One region of the Bacillus sp. XF8 genome, then DNA from elsewhere that is predicted to be linked to it. Evidence: riboswitches for the same ligand, from Rfam matches in the RefSeq annotation. Region 1 holds a riboswitch; each other region holds the start of a gene.

What was found. Region 1 has a riboswitch for S-adenosylmethionine ahead of J4P91_RS01500 (Na+/H+ antiporter NhaC family protein). Riboswitches for the same ligand answer to the same signal wherever they lie in the genome.
Region 2: another riboswitch for S-adenosylmethionine. It lies ahead of J4P91_RS20760 (methionine ABC transporter ATP-binding protein); the one in region 1 lies ahead of J4P91_RS01500 (Na+/H+ antiporter NhaC family protein).
Region 3: another riboswitch for S-adenosylmethionine. It lies ahead of mtnK (S-methyl-5-thioribose kinase); the one in region 1 lies ahead of J4P91_RS01500 (Na+/H+ antiporter NhaC family protein).
Region 4: another riboswitch for S-adenosylmethionine. It lies ahead of J4P91_RS17685 (hypothetical protein); the one in region 1 lies ahead of J4P91_RS01500 (Na+/H+ antiporter NhaC family protein).

What each region holds. Positions count from the first base shown of each region.
Region 1 covers NZ_JAGDQK010000002.1:202,663-206,195, reverse strand. Annotated here, with positions in the region: gene J4P91_RS01510 (PspA/IM30 family protein) at 1-450, opposite strand, end outside; gene J4P91_RS01505 (lmo0954 family membrane protein) at 495-851, opposite strand; gene J4P91_RS01500 (Na+/H+ antiporter NhaC family protein) at 1,022-2,338, opposite strand; SAM riboswitch class I at 2,433-2,538, opposite strand; gene J4P91_RS01495 (ribonuclease FAU-1 family protein) at 2,684-3,208, opposite strand; gene gltP (glutamate/aspartate:proton symporter GltP) at 3,271-3,533, opposite strand, start outside.
Region 2 covers NZ_JAGDQK010000035.1:82,734-86,266, forward strand. Annotated here, with positions in the region: gene metQ (methionine ABC transporter substrate-binding lipoprotein MetQ) at 1-520, opposite strand, end outside; gene J4P91_RS20755 (methionine ABC transporter permease) at 550-1,215, opposite strand; gene J4P91_RS20760 (methionine ABC transporter ATP-binding protein) at 1,208-2,233, opposite strand; SAM riboswitch class I at 2,705-2,814, opposite strand; gene J4P91_RS20765 (hypothetical protein) at 2,940-3,284, opposite strand; gene J4P91_RS20770 (thioredoxin family protein) at 3,435-3,533, opposite strand, start outside.
Region 3 covers NZ_JAGDQK010000004.1:68,683-72,215, forward strand. Annotated here, with positions in the region: gene mtnA (S-methyl-5-thioribose-1-phosphate isomerase) at 1-795, opposite strand, end outside; gene mtnK (S-methyl-5-thioribose kinase) at 792-1,973, opposite strand; SAM riboswitch class I at 2,064-2,205, opposite strand; partial or broken gene J4P91_RS04560 (carbon-nitrogen family hydrolase) at 2,279-3,146, opposite strand; gene J4P91_RS04565 (pyridoxal phosphate-dependent aminotransferase) at 3,161-3,533, shown strand, end outside.
Region 4 covers NZ_JAGDQK010000028.1:52,870-56,402, reverse strand. Annotated here, with positions in the region: gene J4P91_RS17695 (YwiC-like family protein) at 102-812, shown strand; gene J4P91_RS17690 (hypothetical protein) at 859-1,050, opposite strand; SAM riboswitch class I at 1,182-1,280, shown strand; gene J4P91_RS17685 (hypothetical protein) at 1,381-1,641, shown strand; gene J4P91_RS17680 (NAD(P)H-dependent oxidoreductase) at 1,928-2,503, shown strand; gene J4P91_RS17675 (group-specific protein) at 2,500-2,865, shown strand.

The sequences.
Region 1 (3,533 bases):
GGCCATGTTTTCGCGTGCCATTAATTCCATACGCTTTGCATTCATTTCTTTTAGCTTATTTTTCATTTCAGAAAGACGGCGTTCTAACTCATCAATTTGCTCCACTACACCTGCATACATTTCTTCTAAGCGAGCTACTTGCCCTTCATAGTATGCTACTTCTTCTAATGCACGTTCATGCAATGGCATTTCTCCTGCTTCTTGCGCAATTACAGCTTGCTTTGATCGCTTATTTACGAAATAACGAGCTTGCTCAAGTTCACGAGCAAAGTTAGATTTTAATGTTTTATGACGCTGAATTAATTTTTCAATTTTTGTTACTTCACGCTCGCTATCACGTAAATATTGATTTAACATAGCAATTGGATTTTTTCTTTCTTTCTCATCTAAAACATTATGAAAATCTGCTAAAATTGCATCGCGTACACGTCCGAATAAAGATTGTTTCATTATAATCTTCCTCTCTTCTACTTTATGATTTAAATTATTTTATATTAGTTTTTCATTAACTTGTTCCACTCATCTTCAAAGTTGCTATATGGTTTAGAACTTTCTGAAGCGGAATCAACTACTACATCTTTTTCTTTTTTCCACTCACGGTACCCGTAGTATAGAACTACTAATGCTGCGATACCGATTAATGCTGGGGAATGAGATAGAGCGATTGACAAGCCGATTAAACCGGCAATACCCCAAGCTAACTTTCCAAAAAATGATTGTGCTCGCACAAATGATTTATAGCTCCAGTACACAATTCCTGCTCCAATTGCGAATCCTACAATACCAGCAAGACTACCAAGAGCAATTAAAGCCAAAATACCGGCTGCGATAAACGTTAGAAATTGTTTCATCTTGTGCTTGCCTCCCTTCGATTTGATACTCTTATCTTAACTATTTTTTCGTTTTTCCATAACGAGCTTAAGAACCGTTTTCGCCTCAGACTTAAGACCTATTCCAAGTCAGCCTTATATTAGGGGGAATATAAAGAAAAAGGATGCCTTGTATAAGGCATCCTTTTTCTTTATGCTGTTTTATGATATTGTTTTTTTTTCGCTACTTTTGAAAACCTTGGAAAACCAATTAAAATAGAAACTATACCACATACCCCAACTAAGATTGGATAAAACGCATATGGCAGCAATTCAATCGGAGACAATGCAGCAAAACCTGCCGCCGTCAACATTTGAGCACCATATGGAACTAATCCTTGTACACAACATGAGAAAAGATCCAATACACTCGCCGATTTTCGTGGATCAATTTCATATTGATTCGCAATATTTTTTGCCAGTGGTCCAGTAAAAATAATAGAAATTGTATTATTCGCAGTACACATATTCGTCATACTAACTAAACCAGCAATTCCAAATTCAGCACCTTTTTTCGAACGAATATTACGTGTTAATACGTCCATTAAATACTGAATACCACCATTATATTGAATAATTTCAACCATTCCGCCGATTAAAATTGATAAGAGCACTAGCTCCATCATGCCATTAATTCCTGTTGTTACACTTTTAAAGAAGCTTGCCAATGTGTAGCTACCATCAATAAGACCGATAATACCTGATAAAACTGTTCCACCCGTTAATACAATCAGTACATTCCAACCAAGTAGCGCTGTTATTAATACACCCGCATATGGTAAAATTTTCACCCAATCGAATGCATGAGCTTTTATTTCTGTATCATTTCCAAGTGTAAGCATAACCAACAGTACAATTGTAATAACCGCAGCTGGTAATACAATTAAAAAGTTTGTTTTAAACTTATCCTTCATTTCCGTCCCTTGCGAGCGAACCGCTGCAATTGTTGTATCAGAAATAAATGATAAATTATCACCAAACATCGCTCCACCAACAACTGTCGCCATTACTAGTGCAATAGAAATATCTGTTTGCTGGCTAATACCGACTGCAATTGGCGCTAACGCTGCAATTGTTCCCATCGAAGTCCCCATCGCTAATGAAATAAAGGACCCTATAACAAAAATTCCTGCAACGATAAACCCTTGTGGCAAAATAGACAGCGCTAAGTTTACTGTAGAATCAACTCCACCCATTCCTTTTGCTGTTTCAGAAAACGCACCAGCAAGTACAAAAATTAATACCATAATCATAATGTCCGGATTACCAGCCCCTTTGGCAAACCGTTCTACTTTTGATGTAAAGCTTTCTTGTCTATTCATCGCTAATGCAGTACCTACAGCAATTAAGATTGCTACAAGTATCGGCAATTTATAAAAATCACCTGTAATAATTCCAGAACCAATAAATAGCGCTAAGAATATTCCAAGCGGTAATAATGCTAAGCCATTCCCTTTCGTTTGTTTCAAAATAACATCTCTCCCTAGTTCTAAACCTTTTCTATCTCATAACAAAAGACCTCTTCCGAAAAGAAGAGGTCTTATACATTTATAAGAAACACTCTTCTCATCTTTCAAGCACATGCTTGCTGGATTTGGCACAGCACTCTGAAATCGAGTCCGCTGCCGAGGCATCGTAGGGCCAGTCCCTCCGCCTCTCTTTATAAGAAGGTTTCATATTTTATTTTTAATAATAATTTCTTTCCTAACTTTACTCGCTTACAAAACAAAAGTCAATTATTATTTGTATAATTTTTTTTGGTATTTTTTGATATTTATACAAAAACGCGAATGTATCAATCATTTTAAAGAGAACTAGTTTCCTTTTAATTTTTGAATTTCTGTTTCTAAAATTGCAAACCAGTAAAACTCTCTTCTTTTGATTGTTGTAATAATCCATTCTGCCGTACGCCAAGCTAAATCATATTCTTCCTTAGAAACATCCTCAGTCCTATACGCTTCTCCTAATTCCTCTTCATCTAATAGATAAATCTCACCGTTCGGTAATGTTACTACATCTAAATATAAATCATCAAAATACGGCAGACCACGCTCATCTACTTTATATTCTTTCGCCACATCGATATAATATTGTACCAAATTCTTCTGCTCATCTAACATAGCTGTAATGGCAAAGTTTTTATCATTTATAAAATATTGCACCCACGTATATCCATCGTTTACAATACAAAGTTCTCTATCGTTATACCCTTTATAACTAGGCTCTTTCACTTTCAGTATATGCAATATGCCTAACATGCCTTCTTCTATGCTCTTCACCGTATACGTCTTCTCTATTAATCGCTCCCAAGAAGAACCGTTACCGTACTTACGTTTCATAACTTCTCCTCCCCTATACAGAAAAGCTCTCACATATTATGTGAGAGCTTTTCAAATTATAATTATGCTGCTTGTTTATTGGAAATCTCTTTTAAATAAGCTTGTCCTTTTTCAGCGTCATATTGACCTTCCCACTTAGACATAACAACAGCTGCTAAAGAGTTACCTACAACGTTAACTGCTGTACGTGCCATATCTAGAATTCGGTCAATACCTGCAATAAATGCTAAACCTTCTGCTGGAATACCTACTGTACCAAGCGTTGCTAATAATACAACGAACGATACTCCTGGTACACCCGCAATCCCTTTAGATGTAACCATTA
Region 2 (3,533 bases), on a different contig from region 1:
ACTTCAAGTTTTTCGGATTTTCCGCAATATCTTTTGGAGTTGCTTTTACTGGGTCTACACCATCTTTAATTTTTAAAACGCCCTCTTTTTGCAAGATTGCTAACCCACGTCCATGGTCAGCAACAGAGTTACTCATGATGATTGTGGCTCCGTCTGGAAGCTCTTTTAAGCTTTTATACTTTTGAGAATATACACCAATTGGCTCTAAATGAATTTTACCCGCTATTTCAAATTTATATCCTTTGTCTTTAATCTCTTTTTCTAAATACGGAATATGCTGGAAATAGTTTGCGTCTAAATCTTTATCCGCTAATGATTTATTCGGCAGTACGTAATCTTGGAATGGCTTAATTTCTAATTCTATACCTTTTTTCTCAAGTAACGGTTTTGCCTTCTCTAAAATCTCAGCGTGTGGTACGTTAGAAGCACCGACAACAAGCTTATCTTCACTTTTTCCTCCACAAGCAGCTAAACCAAAAATTGATGTTGTAATAAGTGCTGAAAGTAATAATTTTTTCATGCTGTAAACACCCTTCCCTTTTAATAAATTTACCGTTTGTCAATTCGAGTTGTAACAAAATCACCGATCCATTGAAGCAAGAAGACAACGAGTAATACACAAATTGTTGCAACAATTGTCACATCGTTATTTCCGCGCTGGAATCCTTCTAAATAAGCAAGTGTGCCAAGCCCTCCAGCACCGACAACACCAGCCATTGCTGTATAACCAACAAGAGCGATTGTCGTTACAGTAATACCAGATACCAGTGCTGGTAAGGATTCCGGAATCAATACTTTCCAAATAATCGTGCTCGTTTTTGCCCCCATTGCTTTTGAAGCTTCAATTACCCCTTTATCAATCTCGCGAAGTGCAATTTCAACCATCCTTGCATAAAATGGTGCTGCTCCAATAATTAAAGCTGGTAGTGCTGCGCTTGCCCCAAGAATTGTTCCAAGAAGAATTTTCGTAAATGGAATTAATAAAATAATTAAAATGATAAATGGAATGGAACGAAAGATATTTACAAATGCTCCAATCACTGTGTGAATCGCTTTGTTTTCCCACAAGTTATCTTTAGATGTCATAAAGAGTAATAGTCCTAAAATAAGACCGAATACAAATGTGGCAAGTGCTGCGATTGCCGTCATATATAATGTTTCACCTGTCGCTTCTAGCATTTTACTCCAATCAACGTTTGATAATAATTTATCCATGTGCAATCACCTCCAGCTCTACTTGCTCCTGATTAATTCCTGCTATTGCTTGCTGGATTGCTGCTTCTTCACCATTTAAGTGAACAATTAAATTTCCATAAGACCCATTGTTCGTTTGTGCGATATTCCCTTGAAGTACACTCACTTCAATATCCTCTCGCCTCATTAATCTTTGAAGCACTGGACGCTCTACGGAATCACCAATAAACTGCAAACGAATAACTTTTCCATCTGGATATTTTTCCAATAAACTCTCAATCGCTTCATTTGTATCTTCAGAATCCGTTAACTGTTGTACAAATCGTTTTGTAATCTCCTGCTTTGGATTGCGGAATACATCTAGTACAGGACCACTTTCTACGATTTTCCCTTTTTCCATTACCGCAACGCGATTACAGATTTTTTGAATGACATGCATTTCATGTGTAATCAATACGATTGTTAAATCAAGGCGTTTATTAATATCTAATAGTAAATCTAAAATTTGATCTGTCGTTTCTGGATCCAGTGCCGATGTTGCTTCATCACACAAAAGTACTTTTGGATCATTCGCTAATGCTCTCGCAATCCCAACGCGCTGCTTTTGTCCACCGCTTAACTGTGATGGATATGCATCGCCTCTTCCTTCTAATCCAACAAGGCGGATTAACTCATCCACGCGCTTGCTTCGCTGTACTTTATCAACCCCTGCAATCTCAAGTGGGAAAGCGATATTTTCACGTACAGTTCGTGACCAAAGTAAGTTAAAGTGCTGAAAAATCATTCCGATTTCTTGTCTTGCCTTTCGAAGCTCATTCCCAGTAATTGCTGAAATAACACGATTAGCTATCGTAATCTGTCCGGAAGTTGGTTTCTCTAATTGATTAAACAATCTGATTAAAGAACTTTTACCAGCGCCGCTATATCCGATAACACCAAAGATCTCACCTTTTTCTATTTTTAAATTGGCGTCATCTACAGCAGTCACATCACCGTTTTTTGATTTATATATTTTCTTTACGTTCTCCAATAGGATCATGGTGTTCACCCCTTTTTTGTTTAAAAAGCGTAAGCGGCTTGTTTAGAACAAGAGGGCGTTGGAACCCCTGACGCAGAGGCGCTTTTTGCCTCGCAGGAAGGGGTGAAACGACCGACTGTTCTAGCCGCTGAAGCTGGATTTCTTAAAAAGCGTAAGCAGCTCGTTCAGAATGTGAGGGGGATGGAGCTTCTGACGTAGAGGCGCTTTTTACCTCGCAGGAAGAAGCGAAGCCACCGAACATTCTAGCTGCTGAAACTGGATTTCTTAAAAAGCGTAAGCGGCTCGTTTAGCTCTGCTCCTACAAATTCTTTTTATCTTTTCATGCAGGACGCAAAAATCTTGCCGCCGGGCTAAATTATTTAACGATTCTTTTTATTATTTGAATGTCCTCCTCATTCAAACAATAAAAAAACCTTTCTGCTTTTTGTATGAGCAGAAAGGTTTATATGCGTATATCAACATTATCCCTTCCTCTCATCTTTCAAAGCAATCGCTTTGCAGGAATTGGCACCATTTCAACATAAATGTTGACGGTTGCCGGGCTTCACAGGGCACAGTCCCTCCACCTCTCTTGATAAGAGAAATCAGATTGAATTTTCGTCTGATTTAAAATCTATTAAATTGTCTATATTTTATGAATTGAATTGTATCAACATACATCCACTATGTCAACAAAAAAATTCTCAAAAAACAAAACTTCAGAATATTAAGCGCCTACTTGCATTGGTTTACATATATGAAATACGGATTCTAATAATAACATCGTACGATACGTTCCATTATATTGAACACGCCCGCTGTGCAATAGTGTTTGCAACCGAATATTTCCAGTAACTAATCGACGTAAATCTTCCTCTCGAAAGCAAACAATTTGCTCTGTTCCCTTCGCACTCTTCAAAAGTTGTATATACTCTCTTGAAATTTGAAGTGAGCAACACTCATCTCCAAAACGAAAATTAATCGTTTTTTCTCCTTGCCGAAGAAGCGGTTCTAGATGATATTGGTTATTGGCATACGTTACAAATGATTGAAGCAACGAATATAATCCCATTCTAGTCACATCCTTCATTTCACTTTCTACTAATACCATTCCATCCTACCAAACAGCAATCCTGTTACTTTCTCTCGACAAATAACGTATCACTTCTATCCCTCGACATATTTCCCAAGAAATATGTCGAGGCGGCAAAAACTTTGCCGCCTACTGTAATTCTGTATATAAATATTCAACCGAATGAAATGCATATATTTTTTTCATAAGTGTTCCCCGCTCAAACACGAGTAAACAAGGGACACTTTC
Region 3 (3,533 bases), on a different contig from region 1:
ATGAAAATATTTTGCTAGTATAGCTAAATTTAAAGTTCCTATTTTATTTGCTGTATCACCATTTGCAACAATTCGATCTGCTCCTACAATGATAGCAGCAATATTTTTTGTTCGAATCGCTTGGGCTGCCATATTGTCTGTAATGAGCGTTACATCAATACCAGCTTGTTGCAATTCCCATGCAGTAAGACGTGCTCCTTGCAAAACAGGTCTTGTTTCACATGCATAAGCGTGTAAATTCAGCCCACGCTCTTTTCCAATATAAAATGGGGCTAGTGCTGTTCCGTAACGGGCAGTAGCTATACTTCCAGCATTACAAATCGTCAAAACACGGTCACCATCTTTAAACTTAGTTAAAGCATGCTCCCCAATACTACGGCATACATTTTCATCTTCCTGCTGAATTTTGAGCGCCTCTTCCTCTAGTATTTTTCTTGCTTCTTTAATTGTTGTTGCTTTCTTAATAGCGATACTCATACGATCAATTGCCCAAAATAAATTAACAGCTGTCGGACGTGAGGTTGCTAAATAATTACAATCTCTTTTAAAATTTTTTTCAAAGTCAGTGATATTCGTAACACTATATTTTTTTGCTGCAAGTGCTAAACCAAAAGCCGCCGTAATACCAATTGCAGGTGCTCCGCGCACTTCTAACATCACAATACTTTTCCACACATCTTCAATAGTTGTTAATGTTTTATATTCTACAACATGCGGTAATCTCGTTTGATTTAATAACGCAATAGAATCTCCCTTCCAGCTTATGGAGCGCGGAACGGCAACTATCGTACTCATGCTTTTACCTCCCCTGATACAATATATTGAAATAATGTTTGGAATAAGCGGATATCCGCACTTATCGTTTTATGTAACAATAATTCTCGCCCTAAATATAATGCATGTTTTTTAGCTTGAATTCTTCGATTCTCATCCTTAATTCCATCTAGATCTGCCACATGTGCCAATCCAATTGTTCGACGAATGATCTCGCAACCAGTAAAACCAACTGCATCACTAAAAATATTTTGCAGTACAAGTGCTAACCATTGTTTCTCTTTCGTATATGCTTCTACGCCTTCTAGTAACCATAACTTTGTAAATACTTCGACGAAACTATTCCATGTTTTTTCAATATGATAGAATAAGATATTTCGTTTCTCTTCTTCTCTTGATAACGCATTTAATAATAGATTTGCTATGAATTGACCTAGATCAAATCCTAATGGACCATATGTTGCAAATTCCGGATCAATTACCTTCGTTTCCGAAGATGATGAAAAAATACTACCTGTATGTAAATCTCCATGAATTAATGCTTCTTTTCTCGTTAAAAATTTATATTTATACTGCGCTACCTGTAACTTCAATTTCTTATCACACCAAAGTTCGTCTAATACAGGCTGCAATTCTTTCTCATAATCGTTTGTATCATAATTTCCAAACGGATCTGTAAACACAAGATCTTCTGTAATTTTGCAAAGATCAGGATTGACAAACTTTCCATCTAACACCCTTTTCTCTTCTGCTAATAGACCAAAATCTGAAGTATAAAAAAGAACGTATGCTAAAAAGCGGCCAATATGCCTAGATAAAAGCGGATAGTCTTCCCCTTCAATCAATCCTTTACGAGTAATTGTAAGAGCTGATAAATCTTCCATTACTGTCACAGCTAATTCTTCATCATGACCATATACTTTCGGAACATATTCTGGGACATATTTTGCAAAAACTTGCAATGCTTGACTTTCAATGGTGGCTCTTCTTAACGAAAGTGGCCAGCTTTCTCCAACGACTTTTGCATATGGAAGAGCTTGTTTTACAATGATACCGCGTTCCCCATCATGAAGCTGGAATACATAATTTAAATTTCCATCTCCTATTTCATAACAAGTTACCTTTGCATTTTCCTCAAAATATCCATGCTCTTTTACATACTGAACTGCTGTTTCTTCTGTTAATGAACGATATCCCATTTTCTTATCCCCCTTTTTTAATTCAGAGGTTTTTCATCATAAGAAAAACCTCTTTCCATGAAGAAAGAGGTTTGAAGTTTAGCTTCTCCCCTCTTATCTGTCAGAAAGCTATCCTTTCTGCTGGAATTAGCACCGTGCCTTTTTGGCGCATAAGCGCCCCATCTCACAATGGTATTACGGTCGGTTGCTGGGTTTCATCGGGCCAAATCCCTCCACCTGCTCTTGATAAGAGTTATAAAATTTATTTGAATTTTTAACTTTCTGCTACAGACTATAACAAGAATAAAAATCACTTGTCAACATTTTTATTTATACAATTCTGGACGTCGATCAGCAAAAACAGGAATTCCCTTACGTACTTCCTTAATTTTTTCTAAGTTTAGCTTCCCATGTAAAATCGATTCTTCTTCTCCTGCTTCTGCTACAATTTCTCCCCATGGATCAACAATAAGAGAGTGTCCAGCAAACACATTATTTGGATCCTCTCCTGCTCTATTACATGCAACCACATAACATTGATTTTCAACCGCTCTCGCTTGAAGAAGTAAACGCCAATGAGCTAAGCGAACAAGCGGCCACTCTGCTACAACGAATAATACATTTACCCCTCTTACAGTATGAACACGCATCCATTCTGGAAAACGAATATCGTAACAAATCACACCACCGCACTGCACACCATCCAATGTAAATTCTCCTGTTTCATCACCTGCTATTAAATAGTTATGTTCATTCATCAACTGGAATAAATGAACTTTACTATACTCATTTTGCAGTTTCCCCTCACGATTCACTGTATACATCGTATTCGTAACACCATGCTTTGTTTGCTTCGCAATAGAACCACCAACAATATTCACACCATATTGCTGTGCCCATTCTGAAAGAAGCTGCTTTGTTTGAATCCCCTCCCCGTCTGCAATTTCCGGCAGTCTTTCTAGGTCATAACCAGTCGTCCAAAGTTCTGGTAATACGATAACGTCCGGCTTTCCTTGCATCGCTTCTCCTATTTTTTTCTTTGCATTTTCAATATTTGTGTTCACATCACCAAAAGCAATATCCATTTGAATACATGCGACTCTCATTTTATCCGCCCCATTTTCAATTATTTTTTTCTTTACAAAAACTTGGAAAGGTTATATTATTTGTCACTAGAATTGTAACAACTTTCAAAAGAGGTGGAAAGTATGAAACATTTTCAACCTTCCGAGATTGTAACATCATTACCAACACAGTTTTTCGCTTCACTTGTTGCAAAAGTTAACAAAGTAGTTGAAGCAGGTCACGATGTTATCAATCTAGGACAAGGCAACCCAGATCAACCAACACCGCCGCATATCGTAACAGCTTTACAACGTGCAGCAGAAAAAGCAGTTCACCATAAATATCCGCCATTTCGCGGACATGAAAGCTTAAAAAAAGCCGTTGCGACGTTCTATGAACGTGAATACGGAGTCAACGTAAACCCTAAAACAGAAGTTGCTATTTTATTTGGTGGTAAAGCAGGGCTGGTTGAATTACCGCTTTGTTTTACAAACCCTGGTGATACAATTCTTGTAC
Region 4 (3,533 bases), on a different contig from region 1:
GGAAAGTGTCAAGAAATTGATTTAATATGTTTCGATTTTTATATGAGATTTTTTATATAATAGTAAATGAGAAAAAATTTCAAAGAGGAGATGCCATATTCATGAAGCTAGTTGTTCCAAAGCAGCACGGTGCATGGGGGATGCTGCTGATTCCATTTATACTTAGTGTTCTACTTGGTAAATCTACTTTATATCATATTCCGCTCTTTATCGCTTGGTTATGTATCTATTTAGCAACGTATCCATTTTTAATGTACATGAAGCAAACACGAAAGAAAGAATTTTTACATTCCGCAATTACTTATTTTATGATTGCATGTGTTTTCGGGATACTATCTTTACTATACGAATGGAGAATTCTTTTCTTCGCAGCTATTATGATTCCGCTCTTTATGGTGAATATATATTTCGCCCGTCAAAAAAAGGAGCGAGCTTTAGTAAATGATATTTGTGCAATACTCATTTTTTGCATAGGTGGTTTGATTAGTTATTATTTTTCGATGAAAACAGTTGATGAAATAGCTTTTGGAATTGCAGGTATTTCTTTTCTATACTTTTTAGGCAGTACATTTTATGTGAAAACAATGATACGTGAAAAGAATAACCCTACTTACCGTTATGTTTCATGGGGCTATCATATTCTCTTAATCATTGCCTCTTTAGTGGTAAATCCATGGCTTTCCCTTGTGTTTATACCAAGCCTAGTTCGTGCAATCGTCTTGTATGGTAAAAAGATATCTATATTAAAAGTTGGGGTTTTAGAAATCGTTAATTCTGTATATTTTTTAATTGTAACGGCAATACTGTTGTAGTATGCCATTTGAGATACTTCCCATCCAGTAAAGAGATGGGAAGTATCTATTTTTGTTCTAAAATATGAACCGTATGATCACATGTTTGTAAAGCATGTTCTACAGCCTGGAGAGATTTTTCGATTCGTTCTCGATTACCGCTTTTTTCGACTGTTTGCAATGCATTTTCTAAAGATTGTTTTGCTTCATGCAAAGAATGATAAGAATCTTGAACATATCCACGAGCATTTTTATTCATCATATTTTCCTCCTTTTCTACATACAATTTTAGTATGGGCGTTAGAAAAGAAAATATTACTCATTGCGGTTATTTTATATTGTTTGACAATTACAATAGAAGTAGCTATAGTAAGATATAAAGTGAATATTTTCTTATCCAGAGAGGTGGAGGGACTGGCCCGATGAAACCCAGCAACCGCGATGCAGGTGCTAATTCCAGCAGAACATATTTGTTCTGGGAGATAAGACGAAGATATATGTAACTTCTTCTTATCGAAGAGGTTTTTTTATTGTAAAAAAACCGATTCTAAAAACAACAGAATAAGAAGAAAGGGGTTGCAATTGTACTGTGACACTTGAAAAATACGTAAAGCTGCGTAATGCAGTATATGAATATATGATAGAGCAAGATAAACCCATATCATTATTAGATATTCAAGAACATATCGTTTCGCATCATGAAGGAAAATTCACGAAAAAAATGTTACACCAATTTTATTTATCAAGGTTATTAGACGAACTGAAACTGGATGGGAAAATTACTTTAGCTAATGATGAATACCACTATGCTGAAAAAGGGGTATATTATAAGGCGAGAAAAGGGAGCTAGTTTAGTCTCTCTTTTTTATGTTATAATATATCTGAAAATTTAAAATGTATGTAGAGTAAAAGACTGCAGAAGCAGCCTGATACAAGGGAATGGTGTTGAGTGTGTAGTGTCAAAAGTTGAATATGCCCTGAAAGAGGCATTTCATTCGGCTAGAAACGAAAAGAGACACCTTCGCCGAGTAGGTGTCAGTTGGTTTGTCAAATGGGCTTGCCACTTGACATGTATTAGAATATCACGCAACCTTTCGGAAGTCAAAAGGGAATTTAAGGAAAGGGGTTGTTAAAAGGTGAACATACTCATCATATATGCACATCCTAATCCATCTAGTTTCAATGCATCCATTTTAGAACATGTGCAAAGAGGACTTCAAGAAACAAATCATTCGGTTATATTACTTGATTTACATAAGGAACAATTTAACCCAGTACTTGTTTTTAATGAGGATAAGAGAAGACGTGATTTAGCGTATGAAGAAGAGACAGAGAAATACAGAACATTAATCAAGGAAGCAGATTTTTTAATTTTTATTTATCCAATTTGGTGGTGGGGAATGCCTGCCATTTTAAAAGGTTTTATCGATTGTGTTTTTGCTGCGGGGTTTGCATATAGATATGAAGGTGTAATGCCGAAAGGATTGCTTATAGGGAAAACGGCATGGGTTATTAATACTTTAGATTCACCGTTATGGTACGTGGCACTCTTATATCGCTCTGCAGATTGGGTGATTATGAAAAAGGGTATTTTAGGATTTTGTGGTATACGCCAAATAAAACGTTCTGCCTTTCAGTCTGTAAAAACAAGTAAGGAAACAAAACGTGAAAAGTGGCTTTTAGAAATACAAGAAAAGGCTAAAAAATTATGAGTGAAGTAGAAAATATATTGAGATGCTGTAATCGGAATGATGATTTGTTTCGTACGTATATCGTTTGTTTACTTCAATTGAAACATCATAATGAATCGTTTAAAAAGGTATACCAAGAATTAAGAGCAGATTATTTAGTAAGGGGAATTTGTGAACGAGAAGTTGATGGGATCATCAAGGAAAGCAAAGAGTACAAAAAGTATGATGTACCGAGAGTGTTAAGGTGGGATTTTTTGCGAAATAATCCAGCGATAATTGAAACTGTTTGTACGACGTTATTTACATATAGAAGATTAAATCTTTCCTATGAGGAATGGGGAGATGTAATAAGATGTATAGAAAACAATGAATTACTGCCATAGTTATTATGTAAAAAAGCTAGTATAAAACTAAGTTATATCGTTTTCAGATAAGTGGAGGAAAATAAGAGGCCTTTTCGTTTTTGTTGAGATTGTGTAGAAATAATAATATTATTTCATTTTTCTTCTAAGAACACTCTACTTCTGACAAACGATATATAGGAAGTTTTTTAGTTGTTTAGTCATTTTTTTATTTAGATAGGGTGTAAAAAAGTTAATGAAGATGGAGAAGAGTGAAAATATAAAATCATATATGGGTTGGAGCTATACGGAAAAAATCATAAAATAAGTAAACGAAAGAAGGGTGATAAAGAAGAAAAAGGAGCATTTTTATGAAAAATAGAAAAGGAACAGCGAATGATTATAAAACAATTTTAAATGTATGTTAAAGGGGAACATAAGGACTTAAAGGTGTACTCCATATTAAAGTTTTAGATGTTTTTTTTATGCTTTATTACAGTGATATCGTTATTTAACAACAGTTATATATTGCGATGAATAAGTTTGTGAAGATTTACACTTAAAGTAACGGGGCGTTAGTTTAATAAGCAAATAATTAAAAATAGAACTTTCATTAAATTGGAAGTTCTATTTTTACGCCTAATATCAACATTGAACTTTAATAGAGCCTTTTAATAAAATCTATTTTAAAAGAAAAATTTGTTATTTAC